One region of the Lysinibacillus sp. OL1 genome, then DNA from elsewhere that is predicted to be linked to it. Evidence: riboswitches for the same ligand, from Rfam matches in the RefSeq annotation. Region 1 holds a riboswitch; the other holds the start of a gene.

Region 1 (8,462 bases):
CACAATCGTAGTCTGCTTGTTATCTGGTTGTGGAGAGAAGCAGAAGCTTGAAGATGGATCTGAACTGATCAATAAAAATCAATTTGTTTTTGCTACTTCTGGTGAATTTAAGCCATTTAGTTATATAAATGACGATCTTACAATGTCGGGCTTTGATATTGAGGTTGGAGAAGCGATTGCAAAGGAAATGGGCCTTGAGCCGGTTCAGAAACGAATCAAGTTCAAAGGGATTGTGGAAGGGGTGAAAACAGGAAGAGCGGATGCAGCCGTTGCAAGTCACACGATTAACCCGCAGCGGAGTAAACATGTTTCTTTCTCTACCCCCTATTATTATTCAGGACCGAAAATTTTCACCAGACCGGATAGTAAAATTAGGACTGTTGAAGATTTAGAGGGAAAGGAAGTAGCTGTTGCAAAAGGATCAACATATGCCGATACAGCTTCCAAGTATACAGACAACATCAAAACATATGACAGCGATATTACGGCATTAAAGGCGTTGAGTAGTGGGCGTCATGATGCAGTAATCACAGATTTTGTTACAGGAAAAACTGCTGAAAAGGAAGGTTTTAAGATTAAGGGACAGCAATTAATTAATCGCAGTGAACAAGCGATTGTGTTGCCTCAGGATAATCCAAAGCTAGTGAAGCGAGTTAATGAATCTTTGGAACAACTTCGGGAAAATGGAACATTGACTCAAATCAGTATCAAATATTTTGGTGAGGACATTACCAAAAAATCAGAATAAACCAATGCTATAAAAGAAAGGAAGTAGTACTTTGCCAAGTTTTTCGCATTTTTTTCAAATACTAATCGAAACAAAAGGTGTATTCTTTAAAGCTATGCTTTTAACATTAGAGCTGACGGTGGTTTCTATCTTACTGGGAATCATCATCGGACTAGTCTTTGCCTTATTAAAAATTTCTAATATAAAAATTTTAGAACTTATTTCAGATATATATGTCTATTTGGTTCGAGGAACACCACTGATTGTTCAAATATTTATCCTCTACTTCGGAATTAGCGGGATTTTCCTTCTTCCTGATTTTTGGGCTGCTTCACTTGCTCTAGCGCTACATAATGGAGCTTATATTTCTGAAATCCTTCGTGGAGCAATTCAGTCAGTCGATAATGGCCAATTTGAAGCAGGACGCTCGTTGGGAATGACAAAGACACTGACATTAAGAAGGATTATTCTCCCACAGGCATTCCGTAGAGCGTTGCCGCCTTTAGGCAATCAATTTATCATCAGTTTAAAAGATTCATCGTTAGCCGCATTTATCTCCATGAATGAGCTGTTTAATGTGGCGACAACACTTGGGTCGAATAATTTCGATGAAATGACCTACTTACTCATTGTAGCAGTCTACTATTTATTGCTGGTAGCGTTGATGACATTTGTAGTGAACCGAACTGAACTAAAATTAGCAGTAAGCGACAGATAGGAGCTGAAAAAATTGGACACTAAGGAAATGATTAAAATAAGTAAATTGAATAAATCGTTTGGAGACTTACATGTATTGAAAAATATCGACATGACAGTCTACGAGAGCGATGTTGTTTGTCTAATAGGATCGAGTGGGTCAGGAAAAAGCACCCTCCTTCGCTGCTTGAACTTTTTAGAAAGAAAAGATAATGGCAATATTATAATTGAGGGAAATGAAGTCAATCCACGGACAGATGATCTTAACAAGATTAGAGAAAAGGTTGGGATGGTGTTTCAAAATTTCAACTTATTCCCACATAAAACGGTTTTAGAAAATATTATTGAAGCACCTGTTATGGTAAAGGGTGTAGACAAAGAAAAAGCTATCATCAAAGCAAAACAATTACTGAAAAAAGTAGGTTTGGAGGATAAGTCGGATGTCTATCCTAGTAAACTATCAGGGGGGCAAAAGCAACGGGTGGCGATTGCTAGAGCACTTGCGATGGAACCAGACATTATGCTTTTTGATGAGCCAACATCGGCACTCGATCCTGAGCTTGTGGGAGAGGTTTTAACAACCATGAAAGATTTGGCTGAAGAAGGAATGACTATGGTTGTTGTAACCCATGAAATGGGATTCGCAAAAGAGGTAGCTGATTGGATTGTCTATATGCATGATGGGAGAATTATTGAACGCGGCACACCTGAACAATTTTTCAATCATCCAAAAGAGGAGAGAACACGGGAATTTTTAACTGCGACAATGCTTAAATAAAACTAAAAGGTTCTGAATGGTAAGGTTTGGATCTCTTATGGGTTTGCATTAAATATATGATTACTAGATAAAGCTTGTACAGAAAAACTGCACATAGACCCGTTACAGCCAACCTTATCATGAGTAAGTGAAATTTAAATAGCAAAAGGAGAAATTGCAAAGCGCAATTTCTCTTTTTGCTGGAACAGTACTTATTTAATTATAACTTAACTTCGGTAACTTCATTATTACCATTGCCGTTGCCATTACCATTGCCGTTGCCATTGCCATTGCCATTACCATTGCCGTTGCCATTACCATTGCCATTGCCGTTGCCATTGCCATTGCCATTGCCGTTGCCATTACCATTACCATTGCCCGGCTTTTCAACCAATACATCAAATGTTAATGTGTGGTCACCATACGTTGCTGTAATTGTCGTAGTCCCTTGACCTTTACCTTTTACAGCCCCTGCTTTTACAGTAGCTATTTTATCATTTGCTACTTCGTAGGTTGTAAGCGTAGTAACATCTTTTTCTGTTGTTCTACCCTCAAAAGTAGTTACTTCAGTAATCTTAACCATAACCTCTTTACCTATTCTAGTTTCAACCTGAGCTTGGTCAATTTCTAGTGTTACGATTGGTGTTTCTACAACAGGTGCTTTTACTGTAACATTTACCGTAACTTCATGATCACCATATGAAATAGTAATCGTAGTCGTGCCCTCACCTATAGCAGTTACTAATCCATTTGCTATTGTTGCAACATTTTCATCTCCCACAACATAAGTAGCTTTTGAAGTTACATCTTCCTCTGTTGCTTCACCTTCTGGAGGAGTAGTTGTCTCTGTTACTGTAAGTTGTGCAGATTCCCCAGCTGTTAGGTCTAGCTCAGTTGGATTGACAGAAAGTGTTACTTTTGGTTCAACTACATCTTTTTCAAATATTAATGCTTCACCAACATTCCCTGCAGCGTCTTGAATTTTTACTGATACAGCATTAGTTTCTGTTGTTACTGGGAATGTGAAGCTACCGTCTTGATTTAATTCAAAAGGAACTGGCGCTTGTATTTCGCCATTCACAGTCGCAATATAGGAAGCTTTTAATTTATCATTTAAATTGTAGTTTAAACCATATAAATATAACTCTTCATTGTAGTCGATATACTTATCTGTTACCTTTCCTGTAGCGACACCTTCAGCTACTGAACCAGTAATTTCTGGTTTAGTTGTTTTCACGATAATTGGTCCAACATAATCGGAAACTACCCCTGATGCCGCAAGACCAGTAAAGTCAATAGTATAGAGACCATCTGGAATTGTTGTGGCAGGTTCTGTTCCCCATGGTTTGTATTGCCCAGCGATATTCAGCGTATAAGAGCCTTTTCCTAGCGCAGTACCTGCATGTAGATAACCGATGTAGCCATCACCATATTCTCCACCTTGAGGATTCATAATATCCCATAGCTCGATATAGTTAGTTGTTACATCGCCAGTTAATGTAAATGAAAGTACAGCTGAATCCTTCACGCCATCTCCATTAAAGGATAGATCTGTTTCTGTAATCTTTAAATCTTTAATTTCAGTTACTGCCTCGCTTCCAAAGTCAGCTGCGAATGGCAATGAAATTTCTGTAGCACCACCGCTGATGTGAATATACCCCAGTATTTCCGAGCCGTTTGGAGCTGTAGCTTGTGAAGCCGTTAATGTAAGATTTAACACTTGCTCACCAACTAGATTAAATGTTGGCTGGTCGACTGTAACAGTTGCATCACCAAATGATTTTGTCACATCAATTGATACATTATAATTACCGCCGTTCCCCTTTATATCTTTTACTAAAACTTGTTTCGTTACGGAAATATCCTGGTCTTTAAGTGATTGTGGACCAAAAGTAACTGTCCCTTTTAAGTTTTCTGAAACAGCTCCTGTTCCATCTAAAATTGCACTATCCAATGCATAGGCAAGAATTTCTGGATGTGCTGCAGCATAAGCATTTACACGACCTGCACCTTGAGAGAACACATCGTATTTTGTTTTATCTAAAACCTTTGCTGTATTAGAAAGCGCCACTTTTATATCGAACGCATTCCAATCAGGATTTGCTTGTTTAAGTAATGCAACAATACCTGTAATATGCGGTGTTGCCATAGAGGTTCCTGTTTTACGATCATATGCCTCTGCATAATCTGCATTAGGGAAGTCCTTTTTATACATTGGAATCGTTGACATAATGTTTGTTCCAGGTGCACTTACATCTGGTTTAATATCAAAGTTTGGCGTAGATGGGCCACGGGAACTTGAATCGTTTACTTCATCTCCCAGTGTCTTTGTGGAAGTAAATTGACTAAAGCTAACTTTTCCAGTTCCACCGGCTAATGCAGCACGAATTGCATTGCCATCCGTTTGGGACATATCAAATGTTGGTAGAAAAGCAAAAGAATCACCCAGGAATGTACCTGAAATATTAGGTGCATTTGTTCCACCAGCAAAGTTATGAATAATTGTGGCGACTGCTCCATTTGCCTTTGCATTCGCAATTTTATCAACAAATGCGATACTGCCACGAGAGATTAATGCCACTTTACCTTCTACATCGATTCCCTCATAGTCTTTTACTTCTCCGTTTCCAGGAATAGCAACTAGGTCAAATTCTCCTTGAAGCTGTGTTGCTAAATCCCTTCCAAAAGTTGTTCCCATTAATGGGAGCTGTTTTGTTAAGTTGTAGTCACCAACTGTAACATTCACTTCACCGTTATACATTGTTTCAGGATTTGTTGTGTTACCCACAGCAATTCCTAAACGAGCGGTTGCAGGCGTGCCCATTGTCCCTCGATTTGGGCCGGAGTTCCCTGTTGCAATTACTCCGATTGTTCCAGCCATCATTGCATTATTAATAGCAAATGAACCAGCGTCCGTTTCAGAGTTAGCCCCCCCACCAAGAGAGAGGTTGATTATGTCCATTTTTTCTGTGACAGCCGTTTCAATTGCTTTAACAATACCAGATGTAGCCCCACTTCCATATGCACCAAGAACACGGTAAGCATAAAGGTCTACTTTTGGAGCAATTCCTTTAATGCCGAAATTGTTAGCTCCAATTGCTGCAATAGTTCCAGCAACATGAGTACCGTGAGAAGTATAGAACGAGCTTCCCTTTTCATTAAATTCAGGTGTTCCAGCAGGACGCTCAGAAGGCAAGGTTTCCGATGCATCGTCATCTGCCCGAGGCTTTGTGTAAGTTGATGAATTTGGAATGAAGTTTTTCCCACCCTTGTAAATTCCGGCGAACTCAGGGTGATCTGTGTCAATACCAGTATCTAATACTGCTACCTTTATACCTTGTCCTTCAATTCCTTCATTCCAAAGCTGTTCGATGCCGAGGAAAGAAATACTTGTATTCATTTGAGCCTCTAATTGATCTTCCTTAATCAGTTCTGATGATTTCATTGTATTATCTTCAGATGCGTAAACAATTGCATCAGGTTCAATTAATGTTATTCCTTCTATTGAAAGCAGCTTTGGGAGATCATTTGCTTTCACAGTTGCTGCAAAACCGTTTAAAACAGTATCAAATGTGTAGCCTTGAGTCATTTGAACATTTTTAGTAGCTAATTCTTTCTTAACTTGTGCTTGTTGAGATTTTACATTTGATCGAACTTCATTTGCTCGCGCATTAGAGAACTTTTGGCCTTTCAATTGGCTCATTCCTTGCTCTAGTGCCACAGGCTTTTCAGATAAATGTACGATGACTGCAACTTCTTGATTGCCTGATACATTTTGTAAGCTTTCGTGAAGAGTTGGACCATCTTTAGACAAGCTTAGCTGTTCAGCGATAGCCGCCTTTAATTGAAGTATACTTTCACTTTGGCTATCCTGCTTGAATGGCTTCGAATCTTCAGCATTAGCACTCGATAATGGAACCAATAGAAAAAGCACCATAAAGAAAGCTATCATACTACTTAAAAACTTCGTAAACTTAAACTTTTTCAAATCTCATTTCTCCCTCCGCTCTTAATTATCACACTTTTCAGTTTAATGTGATATTTCCAATTTATCACAGGTGAGATAATTCGAATATCGGAATATTGAAAAATCTCAAAATATTGATAATTAGTATTACTTTGTCAAAAATGGATTAATTCTATTTTCCTAGTAATTTAATAAAAAAGTAGAACTTTCAAATGAGTATAGACTTACAGTAATTCGTACTTTTTATCATTTAAGAGTTTTATAAAAAATCTATTTGACGTCCTGTATTATTTTTTGTACGATATTGAAGAAAAGAATGCCCGGACTAGAACGGGAGAGGTTCATAGCTGATACCCTCTATAAAAAACTATGGAAACATGACAATATGCCATGTCCATATCGGACGTGGCTTTTTTTTATCTGTTTACTTATGTTTTAAATAGAATGATTGGTGATGCCTCTCTTGAAAAGTGTTGGGAAACATTTTACAAGGAGGTTTTTTTATGTCTGGCAGAAGTCATGAAGAAGGATTAAAGGATTTGACCCTATTAGGTAATCAAGGTACAAAGTATTCCTATGATTATGCACCTGAGGTATTAGAGGCAGTGGATAATCTTCATGCTAATCGAGATTATTTTGTTAAGTTTAATTGCCCAGAGTTTACTAGTTTATGTCCGCTTACAAATCAGCCGGATTTTGCTACGATGTACATTTCATATATCCCAGATAAAAAAATTGTTGAAAGTAAATCTCTAAAGTTGTATTTATTCAGTTTTAGAAATCACGGCGATTTCCATGAAGATTGCGTGAATATCATTATGAATGATTTAATTGCATTACTTGATCCAAGATATATAGAGGTTTGGGGGAAATTTACTCCACGTGGGGGTATCTCGATTGATCCATGGTGTAACTATGGGAAGCCAGAAACTAAATACGAAGAAATCGCCAATTATCGTTTAATGAACCACGATCTTAACCCAGAAAAAATTGATAATCGATAAATGAAGCAAGACAGAGGTTTTTAGCTACCCTCTTAAAAAAACTAAGAAGAAAGCAGCACTTTTTCTTAGAGTGCTGTTTTTTCGATATAAGGGAGTTTTTATAGATGAAAAAGGAAAAAGCAATTGTAGTATTTAGTGGAGGTCAGGACAGCACAACTTGTTTGTTCTGGGCAAAAGAACGCTTTGAAGAGATTGAGGCAGTAACTTTCGATTATGGTCAAAGGCACCGTCTTGAAATTGACTGTGCGAAGGTGATAACAGAGGAGCTTGGTATCAAGCATCACATACTTGATATGTCTCTCCTGAATCAACTTGCTCCGAATGCATTGACACGACAAGACATAAAGGTGAAGGACGGAGAAAATGGTGAGCTCCCATCGACTTTTGTGCCTGGCCGCAATCTCCTTTTTCTTTCATTTGCGGGCGTTTTAGCGAGCCAAGTAGGGGCAAAGCATATTGTAACAGGTGTTTGTGAAACTGATTTTAGTGGCTATCCGGATTGCCGAGATGTCTTTATTAAATCCTTAAATGTAACGTTAAATTTATCGATGGATGATTCCTTTGTGATTGATACACCCTTGATGTGGCTGAATAAGGCACAAACATGGGAATTAGCTGATCAGCTTGGGGCACTTGAGTTTGTACGACAAAGAACGTTGACTTGCTATAACGGTGTTATAGCAGATGGATGTGGTGAATGCCCAGCATGTAAATTACGAAATAAAGGGCTTGATGAGTATTTAAGTTATAGGAAGGAGTCTTAAGGCATGTCAGATTTTAAAATCGTTGAGAGACTCCAGAGAATTGATGTGGATATTCAAAGAAATCAATTGAAATATCATGCAAAGCGTGTTCTCATAAGCAAAGAATTTACCTTCGATGCTGCCCATCATCTACATCATTATGAAGGGAAATGTAAAAATCTACACGGGCATACCTATCGAGTCATATTAGGACTGAGTGGCTACACTGATGAACGTGGTTTGATGATCGATTTCGGCGATATAAAAGAAATATGGAAACAAAAAATAGGGATTCATTTGGATCACCGTTATTTAAATGAAACGCTTCCACTCATGAATACGACGGCAGAGAACATTGTTGTTTGGATTTACGAAAAGTTGACTGAGGCCTTGCGTGATGAAGGATATAACGGTGTACGTGTAGAGTTTATCAGGCTTTACGAGACTCCAACAAGCTATGCAGAAGCTAGAAGGGAGTGGATGGAAGTTGAGTAAAGTACCTGTTATCGAGATTTTTGGGCCAACGATTCAAGGAGAGGGTATGATCGTTGGCCAGAAGACAATGTTT
Region 2 (8,462 bases), on a different contig from region 1:
CTATTTGGCTTACTCGTTTAAAATCAAGAGCCTCACTTCTCTGAAAGTGAGGCTTTTTTATGTGATAAAATTTATCAATCGTTTTATTTCCCTAAATAAAAATTATTAAAACTAGTTGATGTTGAAAAAACAATATCGTCTGCGGAAAGAGACATTCTGGCAAGGCGAGGGATCGATATCTGTTCCGCCAGCGTCCAGGTGGCATCTGATGAGCCGCTAAATCCCCTAAGAGCTGACTCCTCTCCAATCAACCCATTTGAAACTGTGTCCTTTCATTTTCTATCATACTAACAATGTGGAAAAACGATGTGTGACAACGCCCCTCCATAAAGAGTAGTGAGGACCTTTGCTAAATTGATGAGCTGGATTGGAGGGCTACTTGACTCCCATGAGATAGATCGGAATCCCACTTAAGAAATCAAGTATTTTCACCATTCATAAAAATACTTTTCTAACACTATAAAAAAACGCCCATACAAGTGTATGAGCGTTTCGATATTAACCTAATAGAGCACGGTCTGAATTCATTTTTTCCCCACGAATACGTTCAAACTCGGACATTAAATCAGGAATTGTTAATTCATGTTTGCGATCTTCACCAACTTCTAAAATGATTTGGCCTTTATCCATCATAATAAGACGATTCCCTAAGTCTAATGCTTGCTGCATATTGTGCGTTACCATTAATGTGGTTAAATTATCTTTTTCCACTAAGTATTTCGTAATACGGGTAATTAATTCTGCACGTGATGGATCAAGTGCAGCTGTATGCTCATCTAGCAATAAAATAGATGGCTTTGTGAAGGTAGCCATTAAGAGCGACAAAGCTTGACGTTCCCCACCTGAAAGTAAACCTACCTTAGCAGAAAGACGATTCTCAAGATTCAAACCAAGCATCGCTAGCGATTCTTTAAAAAATTCACGACGCTTTTTGTCCACACCATTGCGTAGCCCTCTATGTTTATTTCGAGAGTATGCTAATGCTAGATTTTCTTCAATTGTCATCGTAGGTGCAGTTCCTGCCATTGGGTCCTGGAAGACACGCCCAATGTATTGAGAGCGTTTATATTCAGGCAAACTTGTCACATCATTACCATCAATCAATACTGTACCGAAATCGGGTGTTAAAGCACCTGAAATCATATTCATCATCGTTGATTTACCTGCACCATTACTACCTATAATTGTCACAAAATCACCGGGCTTTAAATGTAGGTTGATCTCCGCAAGTGCAATCTTCTCATCAGGTGTTCCTTCATTAAATACCTTATTAATACCATGTAATTTAAGCAAGGCCGTTACCTCCCTGCTCTACTTTTTTTACTTGTGAAAGTTCTGCAGCACGTTTAGCTTTACGTTTACGTTCTTTACTCTTATTAATAAATTGCGGTAAGATCAGCGCCAAAATAACGATGATCGCTGTAATTAATTTCATGTCTCCTGAATCAAGGAAATCTACACGTAATGCTAAAGCTAATATAATACGATAAATGATGGCTCCTGCAATAACGGCAAACGTTGTACGGATAATAGTTTTAGTCCCAAAAATAGCTTCACCAATAATAACGGATGCGAGACCGATCACAATCATACCAATCCCCATACTAACATCAGAGAACTTCGAATATTGTGCGATTAAAGCTCCAGAAAATGCGACAAGCGCATTGGAAAGACCTAGCCCCAAAATGATAAGTGTATCTGTATTTGCAGAGAAGCTGCGAATCATTCGTTTATTATCACCAGTTGCTCGGATTGCTAGCCCAACTTCTGTCTTTAAGAACCAGTCTGCTATTAACTTAATTAAAATCGTGATGATTAATACAACAATCAGCACACTCCATGTACCTGGTACATGCTGAAAGCCTATGCTTTTTAATAGGTTATTGATAGCATCATCGATCCCTAAATTACTCCAAAAAGATTGAAACTTTGAAAAGATTGTTTCAGAGTTTAGTAGTGGAATATTCGGGCGACCTATCGTATTTTCTGCAGTTAACCCCATGATACGTAGATTAATTGAATATAAAGCAATCATCATTAAAATTCCTGATAAAAGCGGATTAATCTTTCCTTTCGTGTGAAGAATTCCTGTCATACATCCAGCAATAAATCCAGCAACAATTGCCACTAAAGTCGCTAAGATTGGGTGGTAGCCAAGCAAAACCATTGTTGCTGCAGTTGCCGCCCCTGTTACAAAGCTTCCATCAACCGTTAAATCCGGAAAATCTAACACCCGAAATGTTAAATATACACCAAGTGCCATAATTGCATAGATGATTCCTTGCTCCACTGCGCCAAATAATGCTAAAAACATCGTTGAATCATCTCCTAAATCTCTTTATTATTTATATCGCTTGTAAAATGAAGATAAAGCGGGGATAGTTCTCCCCCGCTTCGTTTTACTGTTCTAGAATTTCTGCACCCCAAGAATCTTTCATTTCGATGCCTAAATCATCTGCTACTTTTTTATTGATTAATAGTTTCAGATTTTGAGGATATTGTGCTGGTGTATCAGCAGGTGTTGCTTCACCTTTTAAAATTTTCACAGCCATTTGACCTGCTTCATAACCGATATCGAAATATTCAAATCCATAAGCCGCTAAACCACCACGTGCCACAGAATCTAATTCTCCTACGATTAATGGTAATTTATTCGTATTGGCAACATCAATTACCGATTCTAAAGCAGAAACTACTGTGTTATCAGTAATAATATAGAAAGCATCTACTTTACCAATTAGAGATTCTGTCGCTTGCTTTACATCTGCTGAAGTGGATGCTGATGCTTCTACCACCGTTAAACCTTGTTCATCCATAACCTTTTTCACTTCTGAAACTTGGGCAACTGAGTTTTGCTCACCCGCATTGTAGACCATCCCTACTTTTTTCGCACCAAGGTCTTTTAAGAATGTTACTGTTTTAGAAATCGTTTCAGGATGTAGATCAATTGTGCCTGTAATATTTTTCCCTGGCTTCTCCATTGAGTCGATTAGCTGTGCACCAACAGCATCTGTAACCGATGTAAAAATAATTGGAATATCACTTGTTGCTGTTGCAGCTGCTTGTGCAGAAGGTGTAGAGTTAGCAAAAATTAAATCTACGTTTGCACTCACTAGATTGTTAGCAATCGTTGTGTTAAGGCTGTTATCTCCCTGTGCAATTTGTGGATCGTATTCAACTTTTAAGCCAGCATCTTCAATTGCTTTTTTAAAGCCTTCCGTTGCTGCGTTTAACGATGGATGCTCAACAATTTGAGTAATCCCGATTTTATATGTTTTATCGTCTGCATTTCCGCTCTCACTTGCATTGTTTTTTTCATTTCCTTTTGAATCTGCTGTACCTGAGCCACCGCTACCACAAGCAGCAAGAAGCAACACTAATCCAAAAAGAAGGAATGACAACTTCTTTACATTGCTTTTCACAAATAATCCCCCCGATTATATTCTCGAATATCTATCGCACTTTATCCAAACAAAGTGTGAATGTATCGCTATATTATCGTTATTATCGAGCTCCGTCAACAACATTATGAATGTTCTGACTTTTAAAAGTGACAAAATATTTTAGTTTTTCATTTAATTTGGCGCTTTAAACCGCTAAACTACGCTGTTTTAGTTAATCGATTTCTTTTTTCAACATAGTAAAAAATATTTATGACAATTTTGCGACGATAGGACATTATAGACAAAGTCTGACATTTGACTTCTACTAGATATCTATAATAGAATATTTACTTGTGTGAAAGCACCGTGGTTCGTAACCATCCCACGAAAAAAAACTAAGGAGAAATGAATATGAAAATAAAATTTTTAGCAGCAAGTGGTATCATTGCAGCTCTATATATAGCTGTAACCATGCTTGTTGCCCCATTTGGTTTTACAGAGGTACAGTTCCGAGTATCTGAGATGTTTAACCATTTAGTGGCCTTTAATCCACGCTTTGCCGTAGGGATTATTATTGGTGTATTGATTTCTAATCTCTTTTCACCACTTGGCATTTACGATTTAGTGTTTGGTGTAGGTCATTCAATGATTACTCTTGGCCTGTTTATTTTAATCTGTAAATTTGTCAAAAATATTTGGGCACGTTTAATTATTAATACATTGCTCTTTACATGTACTATGTTTATCATTGCCTTTGAGCTGAACTTGGCTTTAGAGTTGCCATTTTTCTGGACTTGGCTAACCGTCGCGGCGGGTGAATTTGTTGTATTAGCTGTAGGTGCACCGATTATGTATGTATTAAACAAACGCCTTGACTTTAAAAATTTGATTTAACTGACGGATCTTTTTAGATTCGTCTTTTTTCTTGACACTATTCTGAAAATACTCTACAATTCTTTCTAATAAATGCAAGGAAGAAGAGTAGTAGCAAGCATTGTTACTTTTAGAGAGCTGGTGGTTGGTGCAAACCAGTAGTACAGACTTGTGAATGGACTTCAGAGCAGCCTTATCAAATGTAAGGCCGTTTCGCTCCCCGTTACCGGAGCAGGAAAGCGCGCAAAAATTGCGAATGAAGGTGGCACCACGGTTACTCGTCCTTTTTATGAGGGATTGGAGTGGCTTTTTTTTTGGAAAAATTAGCATAGAGGAGTCGAGTTAAGATGAGTACAGTAGTAGAAAAAAAGGGATATTTCGGTGAATTTGGTGGAAGCTTTGTTCCAAAGGAGCTTCAAAATGTTTTAAATAGACTAGATGAGAATTTTCAAAAGTATAAAGAGGATGATGATTTTAAGCAAGAATTAGATTACTATTTCCGTGAATATGTCGGTCGTAAATCCCCTCTTTATTTTGCAGAGAATTTAACAAAGCAATTAGGTGGCGCAAAAATCTATTTAAAACGTGAAGACCTTAACCACACAGGCTCCCATAAAATCAATAATGTATTAGGACAAATTTTACTAGCTAAACGTATGGGAGCAAATCGCGTGATTGCCGAAACAGGGGCAGGTCAACATGGTGTAGCAACAGCTACAGCGTGTGCCATGTTTGGAATGGATTGCACGATTTATATGGGCTTGGAAGATACAAAACGTCAGGCATTGAACGTATTTCGCATGGAACTTCTCGGCGCGAAAGTTGTAGCTGTCGATAAAGGGCAAGGCCGCTTAAAGGATGCAGTAGATGAGGCATTCGCTGACTTAGTAGAAAACTATGAAACAACCTTCTATTTATTAGGCTCAGCAGTTGGACCACATCCCTTCCCATCAATGGTTAAACATTTTCAATCAGTGATTAGCCGCGAAAGTCGTGAACAGATATTAGAAAAGGAAGGAAAGCTGCCGACAGCTGTTCTTGCCTGTGTAGGAGGCGGTAGTAATGCCATTGGGGCATTTGCTGATTATATTGCAGACGAAGATGTTCGTCTTATTGGAATAGAGCCAGACAAAGCTGCTACCTTAAACGAAGGAACACCAGGAGAGCTACACGGCTTCAAATGTTTAGTACTTCAGGACGCAGAAGGTAACCCACTCCCTACCTATTCAATAGCAGCTGGTTTAGATTATCCAGGTGCGGGACCTGAGCATAGCCATTTGAAAACAATCGGCCGTGCTGAGTATGTGACCGTGACAAATGAAGAAGTTTTAGATGCCTTCCAAGTACTTTCTAAGGTTGAAGGTATTATTCCTGCTCTTGAAAGCTCACATGCAGTCGCACATGCTCTAAAATTAGCACCAACTTTATCATCTGGGGAAAGCATTATTATTAATATCTCTGGTCGTGGCGATAAAGACGTTGAACAAGTCTTCCATATGCTAACTAAATAACTCAAAAAAGAGCGACTTCCATTTACGGAAATCGCTCTTTTACCTATACCAATGATTTAGGATAAATTTCCGCTACATTATCTCGCAGCTTCGCTTTCAGGAATTTTCCGACAGATGTCTTTGGAATTTCTTCTAGAAAGACGACTGCATCTGGTACCCACCACTTGGCAAATTGATTTTCTAAAAAAGCAAGAAGCTCTGGTTCAGTTACTGATTGTCCCTCTTTCAATACAACGCAAGCTAATGGACGCTCCTGCCATTTAGCATGGGGCATGGCAATGACAGCCGCTTCTAAAACGGCATCATGAGTCATCAGCGCATTTTCCAAATCAACAGAGGAAATCCATTCCCCACCTGATTTAATAAGATCCTTCGTACGGTCCGTAATTTTAATAAAGCCATCTGCTGTTCGTACAGCAATATCACCAGTATATAACCAACCATCTCGATAGGCATCTGCTGTTCGCTCATCACGATAGTATTCGTTGGAAATCCATGGGCCTTTTAAACGTAATTCCCCCATTGTTTCGCCATCCCAAGGTACCTCCCCCGCCTCATTAATAATACTAGATTCGATACCTGCCATTGTCATCCCTTGCATCGCTCGAGCTTCAATACGCTTTTCAATCGGCCAATCTTCCATCCATGACATATAATTAGACAATGCCACGATTGGTGTAGTTTCCGTCATGCCGTAGACAACAATATAAGGAATCCCATATTTTTCTTCAAATGTCCGAATGAGTCGAGTTGGTGAAGCCGATCCACCACAGCATATCGCTCTTAAAGAACTAATATCTCGTTCTTTCTTTTCCTGCTCCTGTAGGGCACCTATCCAAATGGTTGGAACACCAGCAGTTAATGTAACCTTTTCTTGTTCGATTAAATCCATTATTAATGCTGAAGTAAATTGTGGACCTGGTAGAACTTGTGTAGCACCCACATTGACACTAGCAAAAGGCAAGCCCCATGCATTTGCATGAAACATGGGTACAATCGGCATCACGACATCTCTTTCCGCAATTCCCATAGAGTCAGACATACTCAGCATGATACTGTGTAATACTAAACCCCGATGGGAATAGACAACCCCCTTTGGATTCCCTGTTGTGGCGCTTGTATAGCACATACCGGCAGGTGCTTCTTCATCAATATCCTCTGGAAATTGAAATTCTTCATCAGCAGTAGCTAATATGTCCTCATAGGATAAAACATTTTGTAATGTAGTCTTTGGCAAAGCTGGTTCATCCGTCATAATGATATAATGTTTCACTGTATCAAGTTTTGGCGCAATATTTTCAATGATCGGTAATAAATCTACATCTACCATTAAAATCTCATCTTCTGCATGATTAATAATATAGATCAAATGCTCTTCTGATAAACGAATATTTACCATGTGTAAGATTGCCCCTGAGCAAGGCACAGCAAAATAAGCTTCTAAATGTCGATGCTGATTCCACGCAAAGGAGCCGACTTTTGTTCCTCTTGTCATCCCAAGCTTCGTAAGGGCATCTGCTAAACGACGCGTTCTTTTTGCCCACTGCCCATATGTTAAACGATGTATTTTGTGTGGGCTTGTCCGTGAAATAATTGATTTTCTTGCAAAATAGCTCTCTGCTCGTTTAAAAAAACTAGTTAAAACTAATGGTGCTTGCATCATAAACCCCATCATCCCTTCATTTGTGAATTTCCCCTTGTGAAATTATCATAGTATCAATTTAACTGAATACTATTAATATTCCGAATATTATTATATTTTAATTTCATAATTTAATCTATATATTCCAATAATTTTCTTTTATATATAAAAAAACGGATGAAGTCTAGTCTTCACCCGTTGCCTATCTATTATGAAATTGCTTTTTTATGCAGTTTAATTTTCAATTTTTCTAACATATCTACCGTCATTTTAGCTAAATCATATTCTGCTTTGAAGCCCCATTCTTTTTGAGCCGCTTCAATATTTAAAGAGTTTGGCCAGCTATCTGCAATGGCCTGACGAACAGGATCTACCTGATAGCTCATTGTGAAATTTGGTAAGTGTTTCTTGATTTCAGCCGCGATTTGCGAAGGTTCGAAGCTCATGGCTGTAATATTAAAAGCATTGCGATGAACAAGCTTACTACCGTCTGCTTCCATTAAATCTACAATAGCTTGTAAGGCATCTGGCATGTACATCATATCCATAAATGTACCTTCCTGAATATACGATGTATATTTGCCTTGTTCGATGGCTTCATAGAAAATTTCTACTGCATAATCTGTTGTACCACCACCTGGAGGTGTTACATAAGAAATTAGCCCTGGGAAGCGTACTCCGCGTGTATCAACACCAAAACGATTGAAGTAATAATCGCATAATAACTCACCCGCTACCTTATTTACCCCATACATAGTTGTTGGTCTTTGCAAAGTATCCTGTGGTGTATCTTCCTTAGGTGTAGACGGACCAAACGCACCAATTGAGCTTGGCGTGAAAAATTGCATATTTAACTCACGTGAAACTTCTAACGCATTCATTAATCCACCCATATTTAAATTCCAAGCTAACAATGGATTTCTCTCTGCTGTAGCTGATAATAATGCTGCTAAATGCATCATCGTATCTGCACCGAAGTCCTTTGCTAAATCATGCATTCTTTGTCCATCTGTCACGTCCAATATTTCAAATGGGCCCTTAGTATGTTCAAGC

What was found. A riboswitch is a leader RNA that binds a small molecule or an ion and turns the genes downstream of it on or off. The one in region 1 is predicted to bind preQ1.
Region 2: another riboswitch for preQ1. It lies ahead of EW028_RS09860 (QueT transporter family protein); the one in region 1 lies ahead of queF (preQ(1) synthase).

What each region holds. Positions count from the first base shown of each region.
Region 1 covers NZ_SJDS01000010.1:47,252-55,713, forward strand. The annotation lists gene EW028_RS17185 (transporter substrate-binding domain-containing protein) at 1-748, shown strand, start outside; gene EW028_RS17190 (amino acid ABC transporter permease) at 780-1,445, shown strand; gene EW028_RS17195 (amino acid ABC transporter ATP-binding protein) at 1,473-2,201, shown strand; gene EW028_RS17200 (S8 family serine peptidase) at 2,401-6,168, opposite strand; PreQ1 riboswitch class I at 6,478-6,524, shown strand; gene queF (preQ(1) synthase) at 6,651-7,151, shown strand; gene queC (7-cyano-7-deazaguanine synthase QueC) at 7,256-7,915, shown strand; gene queD (6-carboxytetrahydropterin synthase QueD) at 7,919-8,389, shown strand; gene queE (7-carboxy-7-deazaguanine synthase QueE) at 8,382-8,462, shown strand, end outside.
Region 2 covers NZ_SJDS01000004.1:147,340-155,801, reverse strand. The annotation lists gene ilvA (threonine ammonia-lyase IlvA) at 1-21, shown strand, start outside; gene EW028_RS09875 (ABC transporter ATP-binding protein) at 499-1,293, opposite strand; gene EW028_RS09870 (ABC transporter permease) at 1,286-2,314, opposite strand; gene EW028_RS09865 (ABC transporter substrate-binding protein) at 2,400-3,422, opposite strand; PreQ1 riboswitch class I at 3,744-3,788, shown strand; gene EW028_RS09860 (QueT transporter family protein) at 3,795-4,277, shown strand; T-box leader at 4,346-4,545, shown strand; gene trpB (tryptophan synthase subunit beta) at 4,604-5,767, shown strand; gene EW028_RS09845 (long-chain fatty acid--CoA ligase) at 5,811-7,430, opposite strand; gene EW028_RS09840 (L-threonine 3-dehydrogenase) at 7,619-8,462, opposite strand, start outside.